One region of the Pseudochelatococcus lubricantis genome, then DNA from elsewhere that is predicted to be linked to it. Evidence: riboswitches for the same ligand, from Rfam matches in the RefSeq annotation. Region 1 holds a riboswitch; each other region holds the start of a gene.
What was found. Region 1 has a riboswitch for cobalamin ahead of ACFFJ7_RS18560 (DUF1852 domain-containing protein). Riboswitches for the same ligand answer to the same signal wherever they lie in the genome.
Positions count from the first base shown of each region.

Region 2: linked by a shared signal. The riboswitch ahead of ACFFJ7_RS09050 (TonB-dependent receptor plug domain-containing protein) and the one ahead of ACFFJ7_RS18560 (DUF1852 domain-containing protein) in region 1 are both predicted to bind cobalamin.
Region 3: linked by a shared signal. The riboswitch ahead of cobW (cobalamin biosynthesis protein CobW) and the one ahead of ACFFJ7_RS18560 (DUF1852 domain-containing protein) in region 1 are both predicted to bind cobalamin.
Region 4: linked by a shared signal. The riboswitch ahead of ACFFJ7_RS11065 (CbtB domain-containing protein) and the one ahead of ACFFJ7_RS18560 (DUF1852 domain-containing protein) in region 1 are both predicted to bind cobalamin.

Region 1 is NZ_JBHLXC010000015.1:113,390-118,840, reverse strand. It holds gene ACFFJ7_RS18565 (methionine synthase) at 1-800, opposite strand, end outside; gene ACFFJ7_RS18560 (DUF1852 domain-containing protein) at 828-1,811, opposite strand; cobalamin riboswitch at 2,066-2,281, opposite strand; gene ACFFJ7_RS18555 (LysR family transcriptional regulator) at 2,813-3,772, opposite strand; gene ACFFJ7_RS18550 (MBL fold metallo-hydrolase) at 3,875-4,849, shown strand; gene ACFFJ7_RS18545 (ankyrin repeat domain-containing protein) at 5,008-5,322, shown strand.
Region 2 is NZ_JBHLXC010000002.1:1,370,661-1,376,111, forward strand. It holds gene ACFFJ7_RS09045 (DNA translocase FtsK) at 1-1,718, opposite strand, end outside; cobalamin riboswitch at 2,067-2,255, shown strand; gene ACFFJ7_RS09050 (TonB-dependent receptor plug domain-containing protein) at 2,389-4,344, shown strand; gene ACFFJ7_RS09055 (ABC transporter substrate-binding protein) at 4,404-5,270, shown strand; gene ACFFJ7_RS09060 (FecCD family ABC transporter permease) at 5,267-5,451, shown strand, end outside.
Region 3 is NZ_JBHLXC010000006.1:248,326-253,776, forward strand. It holds gene cobN (cobaltochelatase subunit CobN) at 1-1,659, opposite strand, end outside; gene cobW (cobalamin biosynthesis protein CobW) at 1,695-2,747, opposite strand; cobalamin riboswitch at 2,787-3,094, opposite strand; gene cobU (bifunctional adenosylcobinamide kinase/adenosylcobinamide-phosphate guanylyltransferase) at 3,271-3,792, shown strand; gene cobO (cob(I)yrinic acid a,c-diamide adenosyltransferase) at 3,824-4,438, shown strand; gene ACFFJ7_RS11995 (cobyric acid synthase) at 4,466-5,451, shown strand, end outside.
Region 4 is NZ_JBHLXC010000006.1:42,928-48,378, reverse strand. It holds gene ACFFJ7_RS11080 (response regulator transcription factor) at 411-932, shown strand; gene galE (UDP-glucose 4-epimerase GalE) at 1,217-2,362, shown strand; gene ACFFJ7_RS11070 (CbtA family protein) at 2,870-3,598, opposite strand; gene ACFFJ7_RS11065 (CbtB domain-containing protein) at 3,616-3,825, opposite strand; cobalamin riboswitch at 3,857-4,001, opposite strand; gene ACFFJ7_RS11060 (histidine phosphatase family protein) at 4,065-4,631, shown strand; gene ACFFJ7_RS11055 (TM2 domain-containing protein) at 4,848-5,153, shown strand; gene ACFFJ7_RS11050 (DUF1576 domain-containing protein) at 5,211-5,451, shown strand, end outside.

The sequences.
Region 1 (5,451 bases):
ATGAGCTCAATCAGATCCATCGGAACGTGAGAATTGTGACATTCCAGCGAGATAAGGTCGATGTTGGATTGTTGCAGCTTGGGGAAAGACTCTTCATACTGCCGCCATTCCGACCCCAGAGTATTTTTCCAATCCGTGTTGGCCTTGATGCCGTAGCCGTAGCAAATGTGCACGGCGGTCTCACAGTTGAGCCCTTCAATAGCCCTTTCGAGGGTGGCAACGCCCCAGTCATTCACGTCGTCGAAGAAAACGTTGAATGCGGGCTCGTCAAACTGGATGATATCGACACCAGCCGCTTCCAGTTCCCTGGCCTCCTCATTGAGGATTTTGGCAAATTCCCAGGCCAGCTTCTCACGGCTCTTATAGTGGGCGTCATAAAGCGTATCGATCATGGTCATGGGGCCTGGCAGCGCCCATTTGATCGGTTGCGTGGTCTGCCGACGCAGAAACTTGGCGTCCTCCACAAAAACCGGCTTTGGCCGTGACACGGCGCCAACGACGGTGGGTACGCTCGCATCGTAGCGGTTGCGAATTCTGACGGTCTCGCGCTTTTCGAAATCAACGCCATCGAGATGCTCGATAAACGTCGTGACGAAGTGCTGGCGCGTCTGTTCGCCATCGCTGACGATATCGATGCCGGCCTGCTGCTGATCGGCGAGGGACAAGCGCAAGGCATCCTGTTTGCCCTCGACCAGTTCATCGTCCTGCAACTTCCAGGGCGACCAGAGTTTTTCGGGTTGGGCAAGCCAGGACGGCTTGGGCAGACTGCCAGCGGTCGATGTGGGAAGGAGTGTTTTCATGATTGGCGACCCTATATTCCGTGTCGATCAGGCGGCGTAGTTGGCAGACCATTGATCGAGAACGGTCTTGTACGGCTTGATGAAGTGTTCTTCGGTGAACTTGCCCTGCTCCACGGCCAGCCGATTGCGTTCGTCTCGATCATAGACGATGCGGGTCAGTGAATAGTCCTGGTGCTTCAGATTTGGCCGGTAGCATGCTCCTGCGACAGCGTTCGCATTGTAGATTTCGGGGCGGTAAATTCTCTGAAACGTCTCCATCGTGCTGATGGTGCCGATCAGCTCCAGATTGGTGTAGTCGCCAAGCAGGTCGCCGATAAAATAGAAAGCCAAGGGTGCAACGCTACCCGACGGCATGAAATAACGAACCTGCATCCCCATCTTTTCGAAGTACTTATCGGTCGACGAGCACTCGTTCTGCCGGTATTCGGCGCCCATAATGGGGTGATGATTTTCAGTCCGGTGATATGTCTTGCTGGTCGAAGCACTTATGCAGATGACGGGCGGCTTGCTGAAATGCGACTTGTACGTCTCCGAACCCAGGAAATTCTTGAACAGGTTTCCATGCAGATCGCCAAAGTCAACAGGAATGCTGAATTTGAGCTGGTCTTTGTTGTGCGCTGGCAGCACCACGCTGAAGTCGTAGTCCCGCACATAGGACGAGAAGTTATTCCCGACAATACCGTCAATGCGTTCACCGGACTTTCGATCAACAATGGTCGTTTTGAGTATCTCAATCAGAGGGAAGGCGTCGCCGGCGGCCTCACCAACGATACTCATCTCGACGGAAATGATTTCAAGTTCGACGGAATAGCGATCGCTTTGGGGGTTATCCCAATGCGCCAGAGCATTAAAGCGATTGTCGATCATCCTCAGGGCGTTACGCAGGTTCTCCTGCCGGTTCTCGCCTCTGGCCAGGTTGGCAAAGTTGGTCGTTATGCGCGTGTTGTCCGAGGGGCGATAGTCCTCGTTAAACGGAACGCTCTTAATTGCAAATTTGAAGTCGTTAGTCATCGTGTTCTGGCGTCCCAATTACCGGTCCGGTTGTCTCGGTCTTTCGTCTTGGCATTGACCCAAACAACCAATGCGTGCCCTTCGCCGACGCACTTGTTGTGCCGACAAGCGGCAGGTGACACGCCAGGGATGGCGACTGGAATTGCGTTTGAGACATGAAGTGCCCCAGTGAGTTGGGGGCATGGGTCAGCGGACACATAGCAAGGCCGCAATGGTGCTGCCTCCGCTACGGCACACCGGGACACCCCGCCCGTGGACGTTATTTCGCCAAGGCAGGTCTCCTGGCTCACGGGTCGTTGCTTCTGTCCGTCTTCCCGGGTTTTACCCCAGTGACATGCTGGACATCAGCTCACCGCTTACAGTTGCGGGGGCAGCGCCGGCTTTTCCGAAATGACACGGAGCACCGACTTCCCTCTTAGCCCCGGCGCGTTGCAGGCAACGACCGGGGAACCTAGGCACGCACACAATCCTGCAATCGCCACACAAAGTCAATAGCATATAAAGATGTCTTTATATATCCTGATCGCGCGACAAATTTTACGACATTCGCCGTTCGTGACCGTTTTCTCGTGATGCCTCGTCGTCGTCTTTACGCCATCTGGTGATCTGAGCGGGGTCGCGCCTCAGCCTGTCGATTTCACGACTGAAAAAATTCGCAGTGTAAATCGCCGCTCAGTACGGTTCGATGAGAGATGGCCGGACGCCGGCAAGCGTCCGTCCTTGCTCCAGCGTCTGCGCTCTTTGGCCGAAATGCCAAGGAGTTCATCGACATGCTTGGCATGCATCCTCGATCTCTCTCGACCGATCCGATGTGAATAGGGCCTTGAGCGCGCCGTAAGGGGGACGTGCGGTCAGCGGCCGCATTTTCTCCATTGACCGGATGAAAAGCCGACGCGCAAGCCGCAATCGATCCGGGATAGAGCGCACCGGATCGTCAGGGAAAGCATTCGATCGTACAGCAGCGAACATCCGCTCTCCATCCTTTTTCGTCGCGCCGATGGTCAAGCAACTTCGCACATTTTCTGCTCATCGATGGTTTCTGCGCCGGTCATGCTGATGCGCACCTGCTGTCTCAACCACGCGTTTGCCGGGTCGTTATCGGTGTGGCTGGCCCAGACCATGTTCACGGGCGGCAGCGTCAGCGGAACCGGCACCGGGCTGACTTCGAGCCCAAGCAGGGAGCCGTAGCGGTCGGCAATGCGCCGCGGCACCGTGGCGATCACCGGGCTCACCTGTGCTGCCGCAAGCACCGACATGAACCCGGATGCGGCCGTCACCACGTTCAGCTCGACGCCTGCGATCTCCAGCGCCTCCTTGATGCAGCCCTGCAGGCTCTCGCTCTGGGAAATCACAGCGTGATCGGCCGAAAGATAGGTCTCCAGCGCAACGGGATGATGGAGCGGGAGCAGCGCCGGATTGTAACAGCAGGCGAGATCGACGTCGTAGAGCGTCTCGAACAGGCGCCGGCTCGTCCTCGAATAGGTGCATCCGATGGCGAGGTCGATGCTGCCGTCGTCCATCGGCGGGTCGATCGAGTCGTAAGGAAAGATCCGCGCCAGCACGCTGATGCCCGGCGCCAGCCGCCGCAGGCGGGCTGTTAGATCCGGGATCAGCAGCAATTCGACTTCCGGGGTCATGGCGATCCGGAAGGTCCGCTCTTCCGTCGCGGGATCGAAGACGTCCCCGCCCGTCAGCGCCAGTTGCGCCTGCCTCAGCGCCTGCCGCACCGGAACAGCGAGGCTGAGCGCCCTGGCCGTCGGCTGCATGACCTGTCCGACGCGGATGAACAGCTCATCCTGTAGCAGGGCGCGCAGTGTCGACAGCGAATGGCTCATCGCCGGCTGTCCGATTTTCAGACGCTGCGCCGCCTTCGTCACGCTCCTCTCCGCCATCAGCGCATCGAAGGCGACGAGCAGGTTGAGATCGAACGAGCGCAGATTGAAATGGCCGATAGTGGTCATGATCCGTATCGATTTGATTGCTGGTACCGGGGCACATATGTCTGTGCCGGGTCAGATCAAGGCCCGGTCCGGGATCGTCCCGCAGAAACCTCCGGAGACACCATGCAAACCCGTCGTTCCCTTCTGAAAATGTCCGCCGGTATGGCACTCGCCGCCGGCACCGTCGCCAGCCTGCCGCTCGCCGCCGTCGCGAGGGCGCCGGTCGTCGGCACGCAGGCCCCCGGCTATTATCGGATAAAGCTCGGCGACTATGAAATCACCGCGCTCTCAGACGGCACCGTCGAACTGCCGCTGGCACGGCTTTACGAGAACATCGAGGAGAGCGAGGCGGAGGCGATCCTTGCCGGCTATTTCCAGCCGAACCCGACCGAAGTTTCCGTCAACGCTTATCTGGTCAACACCGGCGACAGGCTCGCGCTCATCGACGCGGGGACCGGAACCCTGCTCGGCCCGTCCCTTGGCAAACTTGTGGCCAACATCGAGGCGGCGGGCTACACGGCGGCGCAGATCGATGATGTCATCCTGACGCACATCCATTCGGACCATTCCGGCGGCCTGACCGTGGACGGAAAACGTGTGTTCGAGAATGCGGTCGCCCATGTGAACCGTCGCGAGGTGGAGTTCTGGCTGCAGGCGGATGCCGCCGCCAAGGCCGATCCCGTGCTGGGTCCGCATATCGCGCAGGCGGAGCAGAGCGTCAGCCCCTATGTCGCGGCCGGGCGGCTTGAGACCTTCGGTGACAACGAAGCCCCGATCCCGGGCTTCGCTTCCGTGCTGCGCGCGGGTCACACGCCGGGTCACAGCTCCATCGTGGTGGAGAGCAAGGGCGAGAAGATTGTGTTCTGGGGCGACATCGTTCATGGCGACGTGCTGCAGTTCGACCGGCCGGACGTCAGCATCGAGTTCGATGTCGACCAGAAGCAGGCCGCAGCGAGCCGCGCCGTTGCGCTCGCCGAAGCGGCGGACCAGAAATATCGCGTCGCGGGGGCTCATCACGCATTCCCCGGCATCGGGCACGTGCGCCGGGACGAGACCAATTACGCATGGGTACCGCTGTCCTATAGCGCGACCTACTGAGGCGCGTCCGGCCCGGGTATCGCCGTTGCCGGGATACCCGGGTAGCCATCGGCTTTGCAGACACGCCGTCCCCTCGATACGCTCCGGGCGGCGATGCGGTAGTCACCAGTCAGGGCACGCCGCCGGTATCATACGCGATATGATGAGGCGCCAGGACCATGCTTCGCCGTGCAGTCATCCTTGGCGCCGCCTTGCTGGCGCTGACATCCGCTTCTTTCATGGCGTTGGGGGAAACGATGAGCGGCACACCCTTGCACACGGCAGCGAAACGGGACGATGTTGCGCGGATCGCGGCGCTTCTGGCTGAGGGTGCTGCGATTGATGCGCGAGACGACAGCGGCGCCACGGCGCTACTCGTCGCAACCCATGAAAACAACCTCGCCGACCGCGAGGGCGTCACGCCGCTGCAACACGCGCGCGGCCGCGGCCATGGCGAGATCGGGCAACTGCTTGTTGCCGCAGGGGCGCGATGAAGGCGGCATCGCCACCTGGCTGGATTTTACTTCGCCGTTGACACCATCTCCGTCCGCCTCCCAGGCACCAGCGGCGAGATCGCTACGGACTCTGCCCTGGCCTTCGCCCACGGCCGAGCTGCCTCTGGA
Region 2 (5,451 bases), on a different contig from region 1:
GAGGGCGCGACCGCCTGCGGCACGCGCCGTGTCGTCACACCGGCGGACGGCGCGTGCGTAGGCGCCGCGGCGGCGGTACGGACCATCGCTGCGCCGGCCGTTGCTCCCACGGCTGCGGCATTCACGCGCGGCTGGAGGGGCCTGCCGGCCCCCTCGCCTGCCGGGCGCGGGGCCGGTCGTGCCACGACGGGCGGCGGCGGCGCATACGGGTCGTCGTCATTGGAGGGCGCCAGCGCGGATGGGCGCGCCGTATGCCGCAGAAACACCGGCGGCGCTTCGTGCCCGGCGGCGAATTCCGCGTCCAGTGATGCGCTGTCGTGTTCCTCCGCCGCGTCGATATCCGCGATATCGTCGTCATGCGGGTCGACGCTGGCTTGCGCATCCTCCGCCCAGCGGTCGTCGGCATGCTCTTCCCCGGCATCCGCCTCGCCTGCGAAGGGCGCGAACGCATCGGCTTCGCGCCGATCCTCGGGATAGCCGGCGAACGCCGCCTCGTCGGCGGGTGCGAAGTCATGCGCCGCGTTGTCCGCCGCCAGGCTGTCCGCCGTCATCTCGCCAGCCATCATGCCGTCCGTCGCGACGCGCTGGCGCGCGGCCAGCTCGCGGTCCGTGCTGCGGGTGAAGCGCACATTCGGCGGCAACTGGAACGGCTTGCGCCATGCCGGAGTGCCGTCGGCCGAAACTGCGCCTTCGGGAGCGCCCAGAGGGGCGTCGAAAGACGGCGGCGCAGCAATCGGCTCCGGCGGTTGCGGAAGAACGGCGGCGGGAACGGGCGCCGCCGGCATGTGGACGCGCGACGGGCGCCCGCGCGTGGGTGCGAAGGCGGCGATTTCGGGCGGAATGTCCCCTGCCGCCTCGATGCTCCCGTCGCCGGTAAATGCGGGCGCGGCCTGTGGATAGCCTTGCGGAAAGTTCTGCGCGGGTGCCTGGTGCACAGCCTGCGGCTGGTGCGTGGCGTACGACTCGGCAAAGTCGTAATCGTCGCCGAACACGGGCTCCCGCGCCGGGTGCGCTGCCAGCCCTTCGGCGGGCTCGCGCCCGTCACGCAGCGGGTCGGGCTTGCGGAAGCGACGTGCGAGTGCCGTGCGCAGCGTCATCAGGCCATGGATGACGGCGCCCAGCGAGACGATCCCCCAGCCCGGCTCGTCGCGGCCGTCGTCATCCGCGGCCGGCATATCGTAAGGAGACTCGGGGGACGGAGAGCGCGCGGCTTGCGCGAGGCCGAAGCCAGAGGCCGCAGAAAGCGCGAGAATGGCGGTAGCGGCATAGAAGAGCCCGACGATCACGCCGCCGATGCCGCCCGTGCCGGCCAGGCCGTGGCCGCCGAACAGCAGCGCATCGCCGACCACACCGCCAAGTCCGGACGGCAGCGGCCAGCGGGCGGTTTCCGGCAGCGCGCTCGCGACCGCCGAGGCAGCGCCCGTTCCCACCAGCCAAAGGCCGATGCGCAGCGCCGGACGCGGCAGCGGCCGCCGCCCCACGAGCCGGATGGCCCAGACCGCGCACGGCAGCAGCAGCGCGACGGAGCCGAGGCCGAATATCTGCATGATGAGATCGGCGAAGATGGCCCCCGGCATGCCCAGCATGTTGGCGACCCGCCCGTCCGTGGCGTGGGTCAGGCTCGGGTCCTCAACCGACCACGTCATCAGCGCCAGAACCGATGCACCGATGAACGCGAGCAGGAAAAGGCCGGCCAGTTCGACAGCACGCTGCACCATGAAGCGGCGCAACGCATCGGAAATATCCTCAGCGTGGGACGAGGTCCTTCGGATGGTTCGCATGTTTCGGGCAGAACTCGCAAATTGGCTTGATTCGAGCCAAGTGTAGTCCCCAGGCGGTTAAACCGGGATTAACTCTGGCGCGACGATTAACGTTAAGCCGGCGAAGCGCGATGCGAGCGAGGCGACGGTTGCGTCGCTCCTATGGCGAATGCGATCTATTTTTCGAATCATATGTCATTTTCTCCAGATATATGTCATATATGACGATATCATGCCTGTCACCGCCAGGAGAAAGGTTCCGGTGTTGACAATTGCGGCGGGTTTTTGACAGCGGTGCGTGCAAAGTGTAGCTTCATCGTGACGGTTCCTTCCGAGGATGAAAAGGGAACGCAGTGAGCGCGATGCGTGATACTGCGGCTGCCCCCGCAACTGTGAGCGGCAGGCTTGCGCCACGAGGCCACTGGATTTCGGTCCGGGAAGGCGGTGCAGGCGTCAACCGCGAGCCAGGAGACCTGCCGTCGGACGTGGTCACAGCGGACCATCGGTCGGGGTGTGCCGGTGCGGGCTTGCCGTTCTCGTCTTCGGGCGGGCGGGTGTGTCTTGTCGCGGTGACGTGCCACCTGACGTGCGCTGCCTCCGGGCCGGCGTTGCCCGAAGAGGTTCTGTCTTGTTCCCTCCCCTCCGCCTGTCGACGGCGCATGCGCTGCGCGTCGCTTTTCTGTTTTCCGTTCCGCCGGCGCTGGCGGCGCTCGCCATGCAGGCCGACCCGGTGCACGCCCGGCAGGCGGATGCAATGATGCTTGACGAGATCACGGTGACCGCGACCGCCGTACCGACGCCGGTGGCGCAGGTCGGCTCGGCGGTGACGGTCATCACGGAGCAGGAGATAGCCCGCGACCAGCGGCGCACGCTCGCGGACGCGCTCGCCACGGTTCCCGGCCTGAACATGGTGCAGACCGGTGGTCCCGGTGGGCAGGCATCCGTTTTCCTGCGCGGCACCAACGCCAACCACGTGAAGGTGCTGGTCGACGGCGTGCCGGTCAATGATCCGTCGACGCCGAATGGCGTGTTCGATTTCAGCCATCTGGCGACAGCCGACGTCGCGCGCATCGAGGTGCTGCGCGGCCCGCAGAGCGGCCTGTACGGCGCGGATGCACTCGGGGGGGTGATCAGCATCACGACGAAGGCCGGCAAGGGGCCGCCAAAGGCGGCGCTCATGCTCGAAGGCGGTTCGGCAGGCACCTTCAACCAGAGCGCGAGCCTGTCCGGCGGCGGCGAGCGGTTCGACTATTTCTTCTCCGCCGCTCACCTGCGGACGGAGGCGACGCCGGTGACGCCGCCGGAACTGGTGCCACCCGGCCAGCGCATCAACGACGACTTTTATGACAACTGGAGTTTCGCCACGCGGCTCGGCTTCGCGGTCACCGACAATTTTCGCCTGTCCGTCGTCGGCCGCTACAGCGACGCGCTGCTGAAGAACACGACCGACGGAGGTTGGCCCGGCGCTCCGAACGCCGCCCGCAGCGAACAGCGCAACCAACGCTTCGTAACCCGTGCGGAGGGCGTGTGGTCGCTGTGGGACGGGCGCATCACCAACACCTTTGGCATCGGCTACGCCAACGAGGACCGCGAGAGCACGGAGCCCGCGACCGCGTTCGGCCCCGGCAGCGTGACGGAGTATCTCGGCGAGCGGACGATCTACGACTGGCGCGCGGATGTCGTCGTCGCGCCCGATCACAAGCTCATCCTTGGGCTCCAGCACGAACGCGAACGCTTCGACGACGCCAGCCTTACGGCGTCTGCCGGCAACAGCGCGGGATTCATCGAATGGCAGGGGAAGATTTTCGACCGCCTTGCCTTCGCCGCCAACATTCGCCACGACGACAACGACGATTTCGGTGCCCACACCACCTGGCGCATCGCCCCCACCTTCACGCTGCCGGTGCTGGAAACGCGCTTGAAGGCGAGCGTCGGCACGGGGTTCAAGGCCCCTACCCTGAGCCAGCGCTTCATGGATTCGCGCCCGCTCTACAACTTCTACGGCAATCCGGATCTGCGGCCGGAGGAAAGCACCGGCTACGATATCGGCTTCGAGCAACCGCTTGCCGGAGAGCGCGTGCTGATCGGCGCCACGTATTTCCACAACGATATCGACAATCTCATCAACACCAACACGGATTTCACGTCCTACGAGAACGTGGGCAAGGCGACGACGCGGGGCGTGGAAGCCTTCGCGGCGGTGGCGCTGACGCCGGCGGTCGACCTGCGCGCGGACTATACTTTCACCCTCGCGCGTGATGACGTTGCGCGGCAGGAGCTGCTGCGCCGCCCCCGGCACAAGGCGAGCTTCACCGCGCGCTGGCAGGCGACGGAGAAGCTGGGGCTTTCCGCGACCGCGCTTTATGTTGGTGCGTGGGTGGACGGCAACCGCGATTTCTCCATCCCGCGCCTGCGCACGTCGGGATATGCGACCGTCAACGTCGCCGTCGACTACAAGGCCGCCGACAGCACGGTGCTGTTCGCGCGCGTCGACAACCTGTTCGACCGCCGCTATGAAAACCCGGTCGGCTTCCTGCGGCCGGGGCTCGGCGTCTATGCCGGCCTGCGCTTCACGCCGCCGTGACGCGGCGAGCGTCCCGACGGCAGGAGCCTTGGCGGCAACACGATGGGCAACGGCAATCCATGAAGGATCGGCGAACGCGAAAGAGTGCGGCGGGTGCGGCCTGCGGCCTCGCGGGTCTGCTGCTGTCCGTCTTTTGCTACGCTCCCGGTGCCCGCGCCGCCCGTTTCGTGTCCATCAATATGTGCGCGGATGAATTGCTGCTGCGGCTCGCCGATCCTGCCGACATCGCTTCGCTCAGTTATCTCTCGCGAGATGCGCGCAACAGTACGATAGCGACGCAGGCCGCCGCGTTTCCCGTCAACCGCGGGCGGGCGGAGGAGGTGATGGCGCTCGCTCCCGATCTTGTGTTCGCGAGCGCGTTCTCGGCGCCGGCGACGCTCTCCATGCTGCGCCGCCTCGGCGTTCCGCTCGCGGTGCTCGATGTGCCGACGACGTTCGAGGCGATCGCCGCCCAGGTGCGCGGCGTGGCCAGTCGCATCGGCCGGCCAGAGGCCGCCGAGCGGGAGGTGCACCTCATGAACGGGCGGCTCGCCGGCCTCCGGCGGGAATTGCCCCTGCCCCCGGCCACGGCGCTCGTCCTGCAGGCGAACAACATCGCCGTCGGCGCGGGAACGCTGATCGACAGCGTGCTCGCGGAAGCAGGCCTCGTCAATCTCGCCGCGCAGGCCGGCATTGTCGGCTATGGGCGGATGCCGCTGGAGGCGATCCTGATCCGCCCGCCCGATATCCTCATCGTCGATACCGACAACGAGGGCGCCCCCGCGCTCGCCACGCAGGCGCCGCGCCATCCCGCGCTTGTGGCGCTTGCCCGGCGCGGCGCGATGCGGACCGTCGACATGCCGTCGCGGCTGTGGACCTGCGCCGGCCCTGGCACCGTGGAGGCCGTGGCCTATCTGCGCCGCGCGCTGCAGGGGAAAACGCCATGAGCACCCTGCGGCCGCTCACTCACCGGCAGACCGTCGCGGCGCTGGCGATGGTCGCGGCGCTGCTGACGGCGCTATCGACGGCGGTCGGCGAGACGCGGCTCGACGTTTTCGCGGCCGCGGCCGACTTCGTCCACGGCCGGGACAGCCTTGCGTCGCTGATCCTCGTCGAACTGCGTCTGCC
Region 3 (5,451 bases), on a different contig from region 1:
CGCCACCGTCTTGCCGGGCAGCCATTCGAGCGTGCCGTGCGCGCCGACATGGATGATCGCATGGCAGCCGAGCGCCTCCTGCAGCCATCCGCCGAAGGCCAGCAGCGCGTGGCGGGGGGCGCGGACCGGGTCGTGATAATCCGCCCGTCGGTCCGCCTCGCGGCCCCGATCGGGCGCGAAGGCCACCGTCGCCGCGCCGAAATGCGCATGGCGGAAGGCGAAGGCGCCGTCCGGCGCGTCGCCGTCGGGCGGGCCCCACTCCCGCGCCATCGCCTCGCGAATTTCTGGTGTCTGCCTGTCCAGAAAGGCGCTGTACATCCCCGGCGGCCAGGCCTCGCGGGCCGTCTCCAGCCGCCGCATCAGGTCGCGCGGTGTGGGCGGGATGTCGTCCACCGCATAGCCGGCCTCGCGCAGGTCGTGGAGGATGGCGAGCACGCTGGCCGGCACGTCCAGCCCCACGGCGTAGCCCGCGCGGCCGGGTGCGTTGGGATAATCCGGCAGGAGGATGAGGATGCGCCGCTCCCGGCGCGGCGTGCCCTGCAGGCGGATATGGGCGGCGATGCGGCGTGCCGTCTGTTCGACGAGTGCGGGCTCGGGCCGGTTGACGCGGGCGGTGAAGGCGAGGGCGTCGTCGGCGCCGACGACATCCTTGAAGGAGATCGCGCCGGCCATGATGCGCCCGTCGAGTTCCGGCAGCACGACGTGCATGGCGAGGTCGGCGGGTGCGAGGCCGCGCTGACCGTCTCGCCAGGCTTCGCGGCCGGTGGTGGCGACGATGGCCTGGAACACCGGCACGCCGAGACGATCGAACAGCGGCTGGCCGCCGCCGTGATCGCCGAGGGCGAAGGCGGTGGTGGTGACGAGGGCGGACGGATGCAGACTGTCCGCCGCCGCCTCGATGGCGGCGACCGCCTCCGGATCGCGAAGGCTGCGCACGAACAGCGGGACGGCGGCGATGCCTTGCGCGCGCAGGGCATGGAACAGGGCGTCGACGGGAGCGACGTCGGCAGCGAGCAGCAGCGAGCGGTAGAAGACGATCGGCACGCAGGCCGCGGCATCCGGCGTCTCACGGAACCGGGCGAGGGGCACGATGCCTTCGCCTGGCAGGTAGAAGCCCGCCTTCGCGACAGGCCGTGCCGCTTCCGGCACCACCGCCGCGCCGGCAAGCGCCGCCATGCGATGCACGGCCGCGCGCAGGTTGTCCGGCCCGCCCTCGCGGAAACAGTCCAGCAGCGCGGCGCGTTCTTCCGTCCCGATGGTTGACAGCGCGGCGAGCCGCTCGTCGTCGGCGCGGCATTCGCCGGGCAGCAGCGCGAGGGCGATGGCGTCGCGGCGGGCGACGGCGGCCAGCCGGTCGCAGCCATAGCGCCACCAGTCGTAACCCCCGAGCACGCGCGCCACGATGACGCGCGCGTGGCGCGCGACGCGGTCTATCCACAGATCGACGGACATCGGATGGCGCAGGTCGCGCAGATGCGCGAGCCGCAGGTCCGGGATGGCGTCTTCCGCCCGCCGCCGGTCTTCCCGCCAGGCCGCGGCGAGGCCGGCGAGATCGCTGTCCGTGAAGGACAGCGCCGCCAGCGGCGCCGGGGATTGGCCGAGATCGACAGGCTCGATCAGGTCATCCAGCGAGGCGGTGGTGGTGGCGAGCAGATGCATGGTCCGTGCTTTCGCGGATCACTGGCGCGGGGCGCTCATGCGGCGAGGATTCGCTCGATCGCCGCGCGGTCGATGCCCTTGAGGCCGATGACGACGAGGCGCGTGCGCGGCGTTTCGTCCGCGCTCCACGGGCGGTCGAAATAGTGGTCGACACGCGGACCCGCCGCCTGCACAAGCAGGCGCAGCGGCTTGCCCTCGACGTGGGCGAAGCCCTTGAGGCGCAGGATGTTCTCGGCCTCGACAGCGGCACTGATGCGCCGCGCCAGATCTTCCGGCCGGGCGACGGCGGGCAGTTCGACAACGAAGCTGTCGAACTCGTCGTGCTCGTGGTCCGCCTCGTCGTCGTGATGCGTGCGGCGGTTTTCGATGTCGTCCTCGACGCCGAGCCCCAGTCCCAGCGCCACGGCGGCATCGACCTTGCCGTTTACGCCGGCCACGATCCTGACCGCCGGCGGCAGGTGCGGGCGCAGGGTTTCCTCGACACGGGCGCGATCCGCCTCACCGAGCAGGTCGGTCTTGGAAACGATGACAAGATCGGCGCAGGCGATCTGATCCTCGAACACTTCCTCGACGGGATCGTCGTGGTCGATGGAGGCATCGGCGGCACGCTGCGTCTCCAGCGCGGCGGGATCGGCGGCGACACGGCCTTCGGCGAGAGCGGGGCCGTCGACGACGGCGATGACGCCGTCGACCGTGACGCGCCCGCGAATCGCCGGCCACTGGAACGCCTGCACCAGCGGCTTGGGCAGCGCCAGGCCGGAGGTCTCGATCAGGATATGATCGACCTTCGGCTCCAGCGCCAGAATGCGGTCGAGAGCGGGGGCGAAGTCGTCGGCGACGGTGCAGCAGATGCAGCCGTTGGCGAGTTCGACGATGTTGTCCTGCGGGCAGTTCTCGACGCCGCAGCTGCGCAGGATTTCGCCGTCGATGCCCACATCGCCGAATTCGTTGACGACGATGGCGAGGCGGCTGCCGCCGGTCTGTTCGAGCAGGTTGCGGATGAGGGTCGTCTTGCCCGCACCGAGGAAGCCGGTGATGATGGTGCAAGGCACGCGGCCGCGAGCGGCGGAAAGGGCGGAATCAGCCATCGAAATGCGCTCCCTGTCCGGTTCTCCCGCCGGACGGTCAGAGTGAATCGGGTGACGGCAGGTCTCCTGGCTCCCGGATTCTCGCTCGTCCACCGCCTTCCCGAGTACTCAGTGGCGTGGGAGCGTGCTCCGATTTTGCGAAATCGTAACAGGCTCCGCGATTGTGTGCTTTGAGCGCTTTCCGATCGGAGAGCGCTCAACGCGGAAGAGCTATCCGGCTACAGTTGCGGGAACAGCTGCGGCATAACAAACGAAAGTCCGGCGGACGAACGTTTGCGCACCGCATTCCCTCTTAGCTTTCCCCGGCATTGCTCATGCGGGGAAAGACCGTCATACGTCATCTAGGGCCGGGGAGCGGAGCCTGTCAACGGCGCAAATTTGCGTTGGTTGCAAGCGGGTTCGGCCCTATGCTCGCGGAGAATCGGCCCGGGCGCGCCCCTCTGTTTCAGGCTCCGGCGGCTGGTTTCGGGCTGGGGCAGTTTCTTTGCGGATCGGGCAGTTTCTCTAAGGATCGGGTAGTTTCTTGGCGCACCGTTCGTCTCTTACATTCGTGCTGGGTGGCGCGCGCTCCGGCAAGAGCAGCCACGCGGAGCGGCTGATCATGGAGCAGCCCGCGCCGTGGCGCTATATCGCGACCGCGCAGGCCTACGACGAGGAGATGCATGCGCGTATCGCCGCCCATGCGGCCAGGCGGCCGGCGGGCTGGAACACCCGGGAGGCGCCGCTCGACGTCGCCGGTGCACTGGCCGCCACGCCGGAAGGCATGCCGGTGCTGGTGGACTGCCTGACTTTGTGGCTGACCAACGTCATGCTGTCGCCGGACGGACCGGATGTGGAGACGGCAAGCCAGCGGCTAGCGGAGGCGCTCGGCCGCCCGCGCGGGCCGTGGGTCGTGGTCTCCAACGAGGTAGGCCTCGGCATCGTGCCGGACAACGCCCTGGCACGCCGCTTCCGCGATGCCGCCGGACGGCTTAACCAGATGGTCGCGACGCGGGCGGATCGCGTGGTGTTCATGGTTGCTGGGCTCGCGATGCAGGTGAAATGAGTGGCGGCATGACGGATCGGACGAGGTGGGAATGACGGATATCAGCGAGGAACGGGCGCAGCGCCACAAGGCACGGATGCAGAACCGCAAGGCGGTGCAGGATGCGGAAGTCGCCGCAAAGACGGTGGAAAAGGGGCTGCTGATCGTCAACACCGGGCCCGGCAAGGGCAAGTCGACAGCGGCCTTCGGGCTGGCGCTGCGCATGCTGGGACACGGCAGGCGGGTCGGCGTGGTGCAGTTCATCAAGGGCGTGTGGCAGACGGGCGAGCGCGAGGCGTTCTCCGCGTTCGGCGAGCGCGTCGTCTGGCATACGATGGGCGAGGGCTTCACCTGGGAAACGCAGGACCTGGAGCGCGACATCACCGCCGCGCGCCGGGCGTGGGACAAGGCGCGCGAACTCATCGGCGATCCCGCGCTCAGCCTTGTCGTTCTGGATGAACTGAACATCGCGCTTCGCTACGATTATCTGGACCTCGCCGAGGTGGTCGACACGCTGCGGAACCGGCGGAACGATCTGCATGTCGTCGTGACGGGACGCAACGCCAAGCCCGAGCTGATAGCGGCTGCCGATCTGGTGACGGAGATGGGCGCCGTCAAGCACCATTTCGCCGCCGGTGTGAAGGCGCAGCCGGGAATCGAGTTCTGACGGATGGCGAGGCAGGCCCGCGCGTTGATGTTTCAGGGCACGGGGTCGGACGTGGGCAAATCGCTCATCGTTGCCGGGCTGGCGCGGGCGCTTGCCAATCGCGGACTGAGCGTGAGGCCATTCAAGCCGCAGAACATGTCGAACAATGCGGCGGTGACGGCCGACGGCGGCGAGATCGGCCGCGCGCAGGCGCTGCAGGCGCGCGCCGCCCGCGTGCCGCCGGGCGTCCACATGAATCCGGTGTTGCTGAAGCCGCAGAGCGAGACCGGCTCACAGGTCATCGTGCAGGGGCAGGTGTTCGCCAGCGCCGACGCGCGGCGCTATCAGGGGCTCAAGGCGACGTTGCTGCCTTATGTGCTCGACAGCTTCCGGCGGCTGGCGGGCGAGGCGGACATAGTGCTGGTGGAGGGGGCGGGCAGTGCTTCCGAGGTCAACCTGCGCGCGAACGACATCGCCAACATGGGCTTCGCTGCGGCCACGGAAACGCCGGTGGTGTTGATCGGCGATATCGACCGGGGTGGCGTCATCGCAAGCCTCGTCGGCACGCGGGCGGTGCTCGATCCGGCGGATGCCGCGCTGATCCGGGGCTTCATCGTCAATCGGTTTCGCGGCGATCCGGCGTTGTTCGCGGCTGGCATGGACCTGATCGCGGCGCGCACCGGCTGGCGGGCGTTCGGGCTCGTGCCCCACTTCGCCGACGCGCGGCGGCTGCCGGCGGAGGATGCGCTTGCGCTGGAGCGGGGAGAGGGCGCACGGGCCGGCGGCGGGCGCATCAGGATCGCCGTGCCGATCCTGCCGCACATCTCCAATTTCGACGACCTCGACCCGCTGGAGGCGGAGCCGGACGTCGATCTCGTGCGCGTGTTTCCCGGTTCCGCCATTCCCGGCGACGCGCGGCTGGTGCTGCTGCCCGGGTCGAAGGCCACTGTCGCCGGGTTGCGGGCGCTGCGCGCGGCGGGCTTCGACATCGATATCGCCGCCCATGCGCGCCGGGGCGGCTTCGTGCTCGGCCT
Region 4 (5,451 bases), on a different contig from region 1:
ACTAAGAAATTATAATATAACATTATAAATAATAAATTATATTTATAAAATTTATTATGTAAATAAGTATAAAAATATTAAATTAATTAAAAATTACATAAATATTAAATTATGAATTTGAAATTTACAAATATATATTTATTTATTTTTCGATATATCGTTCATGCTCAATTTTTTTCTTTTTATGTTAAAAAATTTACATACAATAAAGCTTGGTAAAGCGATTGATCATTATTTGCATGAAAATGTTTGACATGCATCCTGTTCTGTAAATAGGATGCAATGTCATCCTCCTAGTAGCCGCAAATGACGTGATCTGAGGGGGATAGCTGATCGCTTCAGACGTGTCGAGCACAACTCCGTCTGACAATAAGACCCATCGCGTGTGAAAATACGTGTGAGGTGCATAAATGAAACTCTCAGGTGCAACTTCAGTTCCGGAGAATGCGGGGCTGTTGCAGATGGGCTTCCATTCGCCGAAGGAGGAAGAAAACTCCGGGCTGGTTGTCATCGCAATGTCTTCGGAGGCAACCTCCGATACAAAAGAAGCAACACAGGCAAGAAACGAAGAGGAATATTCGACTATCAATACTTTGAACGACAAACTATTGATACAGCATATTTCCGCGCATGCGCCGGCAGGAGACACAAGCCACGACGCCCATAGCGACGCGGAGCTGCAAAAAATCCTCAGGGAAAGCGGCATTTCGCACGAAAATGTCGATACGCGGTCCCTGCTTTCTCCACGCGAGATTGCCGTTCTGGAACTTTTGTCCGAAGGACAGTCAAACAAGTATATCGCAAGAGAACTCGATATAGCAGAACCGACTGTCAAATGCCACGTCAAGTCTATATTGCGAAAACTAAACGTCCGCAACCGTTTTGAAGCTGCAATGTGGGTTTTGCGGGCCAGAGGGCAGCTGCTTATCTGAAAAGACGCATCGTTGCTGCGAAGCATGTATTTCAAATCCGATATTCTCGTTAAAGTTGCATTTCAATAATAAAATTCGCGCTTATTTCTGGTTATTCAATATTTCGATATAACCATCATTGCACCATAAATACAGCCTGATGCACCGGAAGCCTGGCGACGGCGGAACTGCCGGCTATCCGGCAGGCCATTCCGTATTGCGGGGCTCCCGGGCGTCCGCGAGCCCCCCTCCCTCTGTTCGGCCCGTTCTCCGGAGTGCTTATGGAGAAATATGGCATGTCAACGATGTCGAACATTCTTGTGACAGGCGGTGCCGGCTTCATCGGCGCTCACATCTGCGAAGCACTGGTGCGGGCGGGGTTGAGGCCCGTCATCTACGACAACCTGACCAATTCCAGCAGCGCCGTGATCGAGCGGCTGGAACGGCTAGCCGGTCTGCGGCCCCTGTTCATCCATGCCGACATCCGCGACGCGAGGCAGCTGGACACGGCCTTCGCACACAACACATTCGCCGCGGTCATCCACCTTGCCGCCTTGAAGGCCGTGGGCGACTCCGTAGCGCAGCCCCTGCAGTATTATGACGTGAACGTGGCCGGCACCCTCGCCCTGCTCGCCGCGATGCGCCGCGCCAACGTGCGCACGCTGGTGTTTTCATCCTCCGCGACGGTTTACGGCGAAGCCGCGACCGTGCCGATACGCGAAGACTTTCCGCGCAGGCCCGCGAACCCCTATGGGCGAACGAAGGTCGCCGCGGAGGACATTCTCACCGATCTCGCACATGCCGAACCGGGCTGGCGGATCGCCCTGCTACGGTACTTCAACCCGATAGGCGCCCACGAAAGCGGCCTGATCGGCGAGGATCCTCGTGGTGTGCCCGGCAATCTGCTCCCCTACATCGCGCAGGTGGCCGTTGGAAACCGGAATGAGCTGAACGTATTCGGCACCGACTATCCGACCCGGGACGGCACCGGCGTGCGCGACTATATCCACGTCATGGATCTGGCAGAAGGGCATGTTGCCGCGCTGGAGCATCTCGCGACGACGGGCCGTTTCATCGCCGCGAATCTGGGCACGGGGTATGGCCTCAGCGTGCTGGAAGTCGTGCATGCTTTCGAGCGCGCGAGCAACAGGCACATTCCGCTTCGCTTCGTGGCGCGGCGGCAAGGGGACGTCGCTGAATGCTACGCCGATCCCGCTTTCGCCAACCGCCTGCTGGGCTGGAAGGCCGAGCGCGACATCGACAGGATGTGCGCGGATGCATGGCGCTGGCAGAGCCTCAACCCTCTAGGCTACGCCAGCGAAACCGCCGGCGCCATGTCATCGCCGCTGTCATCCCCACACCTGCGGCCGCGAGCCCGCCGAACGCCATCAGTGTCGGCGGGTGCACGGTCATCTGCGCCCACCGCGGGCGGATCACATCCGCAGTGTTGAAGGTATCGGCGCTGTAGGAGCATACCTCAAGGGCGCCGGCAAGCAGCAGGTCTCGATCGACCCGCTCGCCCAGGGCGCGAGTCGCGGCATCCATGTCGGGCATGGCCCGCATGCGGACCAGAAGATCCTTGGCCGCGGCGAGATAGGCGTGCGAGCATTCGTTGAACGGGCTCTCCTCGTCGGCGACGCTGCCCGGCGCCAGCCCCCACAGGCAGAACGCATGCTGGATCCGGGCGTAGTTCAGCACGCGCCAGAACGTCTCGTCGGCCAGCGGCTTGCGTGCCGCCCGGGCGACGATAGCGCGACGATGGGCATCGAGGATGGCCATCTCGCCATGGGAAATGCCAGCGATGGCGATTCCATCGGTCGGCCCGGCGGTCCTGCGGTGCGCCAGCGCGGGCGGGGCGGCAGCGAGGAGCGGAAGCCACGCAGCCAGAAGCGCCACAGCCAGACGGCGACACGGCCGGAGCCGCCGCGCCGCCATGCGGTTTGCAGCGGCGCCGGCTTTCATCCGCTGCGGCTCGCTGCGGACGTCTGCCGGCTGGACAGAAGGCCAAAGGCGACACCCAGCGTCGTCCACAGCACCACCTGCAGGCCGATGGTGGCGACGCGGAAATCCCACAGCACGGCGGGCGCGAATTCGGCCGGCACCTCGTTGATGGTCGGCATGACGAACATCGCCAGGGCCATGGCCACCACATAAACGCCGCCGCCGATGAGCGCGGCGTTCCACGTGCCGTACTGCGCCACGAGGCGGCGGCCGATGGCGAGAGCAGCGAGAGCGGCGACGACCGACAGCAGGATGAGTGTGAAGTAGAGCCCGGTGCGGATGTCGATGGTGTCCGGGCTGCCCACGGCCGGCGGGTTTGCCGGATATTTGATCTGGGGAACCAGCACGAGGGAGATGAAGCCGGCAACGGCGAGGAAGGCCGCCGTGCCGCGCGGACCGATCCGTCCGAGCCTGCCCTGCGCATAGGCGAAGGCCAGCCCGAAAATGCCGCCGAGCGCGGCGCCGAACACCGCAAGCGCCGTCAACAGGCCGAGTGTGCTTTGCACCAGCCGGCTGACGACCTCCGGCTCGTCGCCGGACGCTCCGCCGGCGGCGGCGGCCGCGCTCTCCTCAATGGCGATGGCCGCGTCCACCGGCGGCTCGCCGACGAGATACGCGAAAACGAAACCAAGCACACCCGCCAGAAGACCGACGAGCATGCCCCGCACCAGCAGGGTTCTGACCATGATGTCGACTCCGGGCGTCAGTGGCAGGGAAAGCCGAGGAGGTGTCGGCCGTCATGCACAAACTCGTGGATGAACTCGCCCTGGAACAGCGCCACCGCGCCCTGCTCCGCGCCGATGAAATAGATGGCCAGCAGCGACAGCAGGCCGGCAAAGACCGCCCAGGGCAGAATTTCGCTGACGGGAATCACCGCCGGTTTGGCGGACGGAAAATGTGTAAAATCGGTCATCGTAGCTCCTCTGGGATGGCGCGTCCCGATCGGGTTCAGATCATGCCGGAACGGGGTCTGACTTCCGGTCGCGCAATACGCGCGGCCGGTCACAGTGGCGCGACCATGCCGGATTTCCACCGACTTCCCGTTCCCAGCGATACCGGATAATGACCTTCCCTCATGCTCAAGTCAACGAAACCCGCGCCCGCCTGATGTATATGAAACCGGGCGGTGCGCCTGCCTCGGAATGCCGGACCATGACCACACGCCTCACCCTGCTCTGCCACGCCGCCACAGCCGCGACACGCGCTGGCCGTTTCCCCATGGACGAGGAGCTGGAAACGGCAGCGGAAACCCTTGCAGCAACACTCGCCGGGCGCCTGCCGCGCGCCGATCGTGCGCTGTCCGGCCAGGAGCGGCGCACCAGGCAGACCGCGGCCGCGCTCGGGCTCGACGCCGAGGCGATTGCCGGGCTCGACGACTGCGACTTCGGGCTCTGGCGCGGCCGCAGCATCGCCGGGATCGCGGCCGAGACACCGGCGGCGGTGGCCGCCTGGCTCGGCGATCCGGACGACGCCCCCCACGGCGGCGAATCGGTCTCGGCCCTGATCCGCCGTGTCGGCGCGTGGCTGGATGCGGCCTGCACGGGGGGGAGTGTCATCGCCGTCACCCATCCGGCAGTGGCCCGCGCGGCGGCGCTGCATGCACTCGGCGCGCCGGCCGCCTGCTTCTGGCGGCTCGACGCCGGGCCGTTGTCGGTCACCGACCTGCGGCACGACGGCCGCCGATGGACGCTGCGGGCGTTACCGCTCGCGCTTCTCTGAAGCGAAGCGATAGACCATTGCTACGTTTCAGCGAAACGTAGAAATGGTCGAGAGGCTGACCGACGTTTGAAAAGCACGCGCCACGATGCCGGGGAAAGCCGCTGCATTCAACAGCGTTTTAACGCTCGTCCGGCGACGTTTCTCGGGTAGAAGGTCCCTCGGGGAGCGCCCGCCATGCTATTGTGCGGACGATTCCATATGGTTCAGGAATATCTCATGTCACTCAGCCCGCAAGACCGCCTCGTCGTTGAAATGCAAGTTCAAAACGAGGGGCCGAACCTCATCGTCGCCTACCTGCTGTGGTTCTTCCTCGGCTTGCTATCCGCGCACAGGTTTTACCTCGGCCGCCCAAAAAGCGCGATCCTGCAGATCGTCCTGAATATTTGCATCATCGGGTTGTTGTGGACGCTCTTCGACGTTTTTCTGATAAGCGGCATGGCAAGGGAGAAGCGGGAGCAGTTGCGCCAGAAATACACCCGGCAGGCTGCGGCGCATGGCGGGAGCCTGACCGCATCGCAGTAGATCGGACGTCAGGCCGGCGTGGAGGGGATCGTGACAGCATTCCAGGGGCAACCGATCATGAATGCGAGGCAAACAGGCGGCGACATGGAGCCGGGGTCGCAAACCGATGCCGCGCTCCGGCTTTCGGACGGCCAGATGCTCGCCATTGTCCGTGCCTACGCGCTCGCCTTCATCCTGTTCGGCTTTGCCGTATCGGGGCCTGCCGAGATATTTGATGGTCTCATCAGGATCGTGACGGCGCGGGATACGTTGATCACCGATTATATCGGCGTGGGCGGCATGGGGGCGGCGTTCGTCA